Linked DNA regions of Indioceanicola profundi. The protein of the gene in region 1 binds, or shares a complex with, the protein of each later gene. Links are inferred from orthologs where the notes say so. Each region holds a gene or a part of one and is shown in the gene's direction. Other genes may lie near its edges.

What was found.
Region 2: the proteins of uvrB (region 1) and DOL89_RS03070 are in contact, whole or in part, in a crystal structure (PDB 7EGT), measured with the Thermus thermophilus proteins. The link is inferred for Indioceanicola profundi from one-to-one orthologs. Residues at the interface, in WP_096411307.1 of Thermus thermophilus: Glu23, Leu25, Arg26, Asp27, Gly28, Glu29, Arg30, Phe31, Arg55, Glu326, Asp327, Phe328, Glu379, Ser382, Gln383, His398, Gly400, Arg401; in WP_096412145.1 of Thermus thermophilus: His654, Arg656, Phe657, Gln666, Asp668, Glu669, Lys680, Arg681, Leu682, Ser683, Lys685, Tyr686, Ala687.

What each region holds. Positions count from the first base shown.
Region 1 is NZ_CP030126.1:1,686,834-1,689,950, forward strand. What follows is about bases 99-3,104. They hold uvrB (excinuclease ABC subunit UvrB), read left to right. Parts: upstream 99-496; coding sequence 497-2,713; downstream 2,714-3,104. Other genes in these bases: DOL89_RS08050 (NERD domain-containing protein), read left to right, coding at 99-399; DOL89_RS24780 (NACHT domain-containing protein), read right to left, coding at 2,899-3,104. In the rest of the region: more of DOL89_RS08050, read left to right, coding at 1-98; more of DOL89_RS24780, read right to left, coding at 3,105-3,117. UniProt on the Escherichia coli protein: The UvrABC repair system catalyzes the recognition and processing of DNA lesions. A damage recognition complex composed of 2 UvrA and 2 UvrB subunits scans DNA for abnormalities.
Region 2 is NZ_CP030126.1:635,710-638,847, forward strand. Bases 88-3,114 are described here. They hold DOL89_RS03070 (ATP-dependent helicase), read left to right. Parts: upstream 88-479; coding sequence 480-2,750; downstream 2,751-3,114. Other genes in these bases: DOL89_RS03065 (hypothetical protein), read right to left, coding at 88-215; DOL89_RS03075 (isopenicillin N synthase family dioxygenase), read left to right, coding at 2,830-3,114. Outside these bases: more of DOL89_RS03065, read right to left, coding at 1-87; more of DOL89_RS03075, read left to right, coding at 3,115-3,138. UniProt on the Escherichia coli protein: A helicase with DNA-dependent ATPase activity. Unwinds DNA duplexes with 3'-5' polarity. Translocates on single-stranded DNA with 3'-5' polarity. Initiates unwinding more efficiently from a nicked substrate than double-stranded DNA.

The sequences.
Region 1 (3,117 bases):
GCCCCCGCCGCCGCCTCGGGCCGGGTGCGCGCCAACCCGTCGGCGGGGCAGTGGCGCTATGCGGCGCCGGACCACAAGGTCGCCACCATGCTGAACCCCGTGATCCAGCTCCATCCCCTGATCAGCGCCATCCGCGCCCGCTTCCCCCTGGTCCGGGTGCGGGTGCTGGCGGTCTTCCCGAACAGCGCCGATTTCGGCGGCCCGCCCCCGAAAAGCTGCTGCCGCAGCGCCGACCTCGCCGACGCGGTCCGCGCCTACGCCCGCGAGGACGGCCCGCCCAGCCACACGGTGGAGACCGCGTGGGAACCGCTGTGCCACGCCCTGCAGCACGCCGCTGGCGGGCGCGCGAACAAAGCGGGATCACCCCCTGGAACAAGGCGCGCCCGCACCGTATCTTAGCCCCATGCCCCAGGATCTCGCCCCCGCCGCCGCTCCGCACCAGCCCCTGACCGACAACCCGGTCATGCCCTGGCGCACCCGCCTGCCCTCGCCCCCGATGCGGCATCCGCTGACCGTGGTGTCGGAGTACACGCCGGCCGGCGACCAGCCGCGCGCCATCGAGGAGCTGACGCAGGGCCTGCACCAGGGGGAGAAGGACCAGGTGCTGCTGGGCGTCACCGGCTCGGGCAAGACCTTCACCATCGCCCATGTGATCGAGCGGCTTCAGCGCCCGACCCTGGTGCTCGCCCCGAACAAGACCCTGGCCGCCCAGCTCTATGGCGAGATGAAGAGCTTCTTCCCCGACAATGCGGTGGAGTACTTCGTCTCCTACTACGACTATTACCAGCCGGAGGCCTACGTCCCCCGCACCGACACCTATATCGAGAAGGAATCCTCGATCAACGAGCAGATCGAGCGGATGCGCCACTCCGCCACCCGTGCCCTGCTGGAGCGGCGGGACACCATCGTCGTGGCCTCCGTCTCCTGCATCTACGGCATCGGCTCGGTCGAGACCTATCAGGCGATGACGGTGGACGTGAATGTGGGCGACACGCTCGACCGGCAGAAGTTCCTGGCCCAGCTCATCGAGCTCCAGTACCGCCGCAACGATGTCGGCTTCGCCCGCGGCTCCTTCCGCGTGCGCGGCGACACCATCGAGCTGTTCCCCGCCCACATGGAGGACCGCGCCTGGCGCTTTTCCCTGTTCGGGGACGAGGTGGAGAGCATTGTCGAGATCGACCCGCTGACGGGCGAGAAGTCCGCCTCCATGAAGGAGGTGCGCATCTACGCCAACAGCCACTATGTCACACCGAAGCCCACGCTCCAGCAGGCCATCAACCAGATCAAGCACGACCTCAAGGTCCGGCTGGAGGAGCTGTACGCCCAGGGTCGCCTGCTGGAGGCGCAGCGGCTGGACCAGCGCACCACCTTCGACATCGAGATGATGATGGCGACCGGCTCCTGCGCCGGCATCGAGAACTATTCCCGCTATCTCTCCGGCCGCAATCCGGGGGAGCCGCCGCCGACCCTGTTCGAGTACCTGCCGGACGACGCCCTGCTGATCGTGGATGAGAGCCATGTGATGGTTCCCCAGATCGGCGGCATGTTCAAAGGCGACTTCATGCGCAAGACCACCTTGTCCGAGCATGGGTTCCGCCTGCCCTCCTGCACCGACAACCGCCCGCTCAAGTTCGAGGAGTGGAACGTGATGCGGCCGCCCACGGTGTTCGTCTCCGCCACCCCCGGCCCGTGGGAGATGGAGCGCACCGGCGGCGTCTTCGCCGAGCAGGTGGTCCGCCCCACCGGCCTGGTCGATCCGGAGGTCATCATCCGCCCCACCGAGACCCAGGTGGACGACGTCATGGCGGAGGTGCGGGAGGTCGTGGCCAAGGGGCTGCGCGTCCTGGTCACCACCCTGACCAAGAAGATGGCCGAGGCGCTGACCGAATACATGATGGAGGCCGGCATCAAGGTCCGCTACGTCCACTCCGACGTGGAGACCCTGGAGCGGATCGAGATCATCCGCGATCTCCGCCTCGGCGTGTTCGACGTGCTGATCGGCATCAACCTGCTGCGCGAGGGGCTGGACATCCCCGAATGCGGCTTGGTCGCCATCCTGGATGCGGACAAGGAAGGCTATCTGCGCTCCCGCACCTCGCTGATCCAGACCATCGGCCGCGCCGCCCGCAATGTGGAGGGCCGCGCCATCCTCTATGCCGACCGCGAGACGGACAGCATCAAGGCGGCGCTGGAGGAGACCTCGCGCCGCCGCGCCAAGCAGCTCGCCTACAATGCCGAGCACGGCATCACGCCGGAATCGGTGAAGAAGAACATCGCCGACGTGCTGGGCAGCGTCTATGAGCGCGGCGACCGTGTGGAGGTGGACACCGGAGCCGCCGGCGCCGACCTCTCCGGCAAGAGCATCAAGCAGATCATCGCCGAGCTGGAGAAGAAGATGCGCACCGCCGCGGCCGACCTGGAGTTCGAGGAGGCCGCCCGCATCCGCGACGAAATCCGCCGACTGGAGCAGATCGACCTCGGCCTCGCCGCCCCCGGCATCCCCGGCGCCAGCGCGCTGCGCGCCAGCGCCCAGGGCGAACGCCCCCGCGGCGGGCGCGGCCGCGACGACTCCGGCAGCGGCCGCCCCCGCAAAGGCGGCCGAGGCTCCGACTCCGCCCCCCGCCAACCCCGCGCCGCCCACGCCACCGACGATGGCGGGGTGGAGGTAGGCGGCATCCAGTTCGGCGGGACGAGGACTAGGAAGCGGCGGTGAGCTAGGTTCGAACTCCTACCCCGCTCGGCAAAGGCCACCCCGCAGACCTGCGAGGCCAACATCAAAACTCGACCACACTATGGCAATCCAACTACCTTCGTTGGAAACCGGTCGGCCGCGAAGAACCCTCATCCAAACAGGTCCATCAACCCGGTCAGCATCCGCCGAACTTCCAGTACTCGCATTCATTTCTGGCTTCCACTTAAAAACGAAATCTCGCCATTTATCCAAGCCTTTATGACTTCACAATCAGCCGCAGCAAGAATCTTACCTTTCTCGAGCAACGGAGACAATTTTCTCGCAAGAGGAGAGAGACTTCTCGAAACATGAGAACATCTAGAAATTTCCTCAAACTCGTGCAGCAATAATCCGCAGGCAAAAACAACCCGCGCCCTTGATGAATC
Region 2 (3,138 bases), 1.1 Mb from region 1 along the record:
GTGGCATCGGACTGGATGCGACGGCGCACGTCGCCGTCCAGCGACTCGAAGGCTTGGCGGGCGAAGTTCAACGCCGTTTCCGACTTGGTCTCCACCACCTGGCGCAGGGCATTGGCAGCCATCAAGCACTCCAGCCGCTCCGGCCCCGTGATCTCATCCAGCACGCCGGCCAGGATTCCGATCGCTTCCAGCGTCTTCGGATCGTTCAACCGCACGGACACCATCCCTTGCTCCTCCACGCCCGCCATCGGGCCTCGCCATCTTCCCACCCCGCCGCAGCTTCCGCAACGAAATCGGTCGTGACATGCGGGCGGCAGGAGCAACAACGGGGAAGGGCGATCGTGCCGCCGGGGGGATGACCGGCCGCGGCTTGTGCTATATATGTTCCGGCCATGGCCGACCTGTTCTCCACACCCCCCGCCCGCCCGCCCGTTCCCGCCAAGCCGCGGGACCGCGACGATCACGACGCCCCGCCGCCGATGCCGCCGGCGCTGGGCCGTCACATGTCCTATCTGGACGGGCTGAACCCGGTCCAGCGGGAGGCGGTGGAGGCCGTGGACGGACCGGTGCTGGTGCTGGCCGGCGCCGGCACCGGAAAGACGCGGGTGCTGACCACCCGGCTGGCCCATATCCTGCTGACCCGCCGCGCGACGCCCTGGCAGATCCTGACCGTCACCTTCACCAACAAGGCGGCGAAGGAGATGCGGGACCGGGTGGACAATCTGCTGGGCAGCCAGTCGGAAGGCTGGTGGATGGGCACCTTCCACGCGCTCGCCGCTCGCATTCTGCGCCGCCATGCCGAGCTGGTGGGGCTGAAGCCCAACTTCACCATCCTGGACACCGACGACCAGATCCGCCTGCTGAAGCAGTTGATGGAGGCGGAGAATGTGGATTCGAAGAAGTGGCCGGCCCGTGTGCTGCTGTCCGCCATCGAGCGGTGGAAGGACCGCGCGCTGACCCCCGACCGGCTGAAGTCCCAGGATGCCGGCGACATGGCGAACGGCCGCCTGCTAGAGTTGTACCGCCAATATCAGGAGCGGCTGCGCACCCTGAACGCCTGCGACTTCGGCGATCTGCTGCTGCACAACATCACCTTGTTCCAGCAGCATATCGATGTGCTGGCCGAATACCACCGGCGCTTCCACTACATCCTGGTGGACGAGTACCAGGACACCAACGTGGCCCAGTATCTGTGGCTGCGCCTGCTGGCCCAGGCCCACAAGAACATCTGCTGCGTCGGGGATGACGATCAGTCGATCTATGGCTGGCGCGGGGCGGAGGTCGGCAACATCCTGCGGTTCGAGCAGGATTTCCCCGGCGCGGCCGTGATCCGGCTGGAGCAGAACTATCGCTCCACCGCCCATATCCTGGGCGCTGCCCACGGCATCATCGCCAACAACCAGGGCCGGCTCGGCAAGCAGCTCTGGACCGAATTCGAAGGCGGGGAGAAGGTCAGGGTCCGCGGCCTCTGGGATGCGGAGGAGGAGGCCCGCTGGGTCGGGGACGAGGTCGAGGCGCTGCAACGCAAGGGCATCAAGCTGTCGGAGATCGCGGTGCTGGTCCGCGCCGGCTTCCAGACCCGCGAGTTCGAGGAACGGTTCATCACGCTGGGCCTGCCTTACAAGGTGGTCGGCGGCCCCCGCTTCTATGAGCGGCTGGAGATCCGCGACGCCCTGGCCTATCTGCGGGTCGTCTCGCAGCCCGACGACGATCTGGCGTTCGAGCGGATCATCAATACGCCGAAGCGTGGCATCGGCCCCGCCACCGTGCAGCAGCTCTACCAAGCCGCCCGTGCGCTGGGCGTTCCCCTGACGGAGGCCGCGTGGCGGCTGACGGAAACGGACGAGCTGAAGCCCAAGATGCGCGCCACGCTGCGCGCGCTCATGCAGGACATCGCCCGCTGGCAGGGCCAGATCGAAACGCTGGACCATACCGACCTCGCCCAGACCATCCTGGATGAGAGCGGCTATACCCGCATGTGGCAGGAGGACAAAACGCCCGAGGCGCCCGGCCGGCTGGAGAACCTGAAGGAACTCATCAACGCCATGGGCGAGTTCGAGAACCTGACCGGGTTCCTGGAACACGTCTCTCTGGTGATGGAAAATGCCGACAGCAGCGGGGCGGAGCAGGTCAGCCTGATGACCCTGCACGGGGCCAAGGGGCTGGAGTTCGATGTCGTCTTCCTGCCCGGCTGGGAGGAGGGCGTCTTCCCCAGTCAGCGCACCCTGGACGAGAACGGCATCGCCGGGCTGGAGGAGGAGCGGCGGCTGGCCTATGTCGGCATCACCCGCGGCCGCAAGCGCGTCCATATCAGCCACGCCGCCAACCGCCGCATCCACGGCTCCTGGGCCAGCTCCATCGCTTCCCGCTTCGTGGAGGAGCTGCCGCCGGAGCATATCGAGGTGGAGAACAATCCCGGCATCGCCGGCGGCGGTTTCGGCGGGTACGGGGCCGGCTACGGCGCACAGGGCGGCACCTGGGCGGCATCCGGCTTCAATGAGCGCTTCAACCGCATGGGCCAGCGGGCACCCCAGGCCCCGGCCCGGGTGATCGAGGGCACCGCCTATGAGGTGAAGCCCCGCTCCCGCCCCGACCGGGCCTACAATCCCGGCAGCCGGGTCTTCCACCAGAAGTTCGGCTACGGCACGGTGCGCACCGTGGACAATGACAAGCTCGAGATCGCCTTCGACGCCGCGGGCCTGAAGAAGGTGATCGACAGCTTCGTGGTCCCGGCGGATCAGGCCGGGTGAGCAGGCGGCCGTCCGCCACCTGCCAACGCCGCAGTTGACGGTTCACGCGCCGGACCCCAGAAAGACGGGATGACCGCGCGTGCCGTCCTGCGCGCGCCAGCAGAAGAAGACCGCCGCCATGTTCAATATCGAAACCGTGGATTTCGCGTCGCCGGACGCCGCCGCCCAGTTCACCCGGTCCCTGCACAGCACCGGCTTCGCCGTGCTGCGCAACCACCCCATCGATGCCGGGCTGATCCGGCAGCTCTATGCCGAATGGGCGGCCTTCTTCGCGTCGGAGGAGAAGCACGGGTTCCTGTTCGATCCGGTTGCCCAGGACGGCTACTTCCCCTTCAAGTCCGAGAACGCCAAGGACAGTAAGGTCAAGGACCTGAAGGAGTTCTACCAC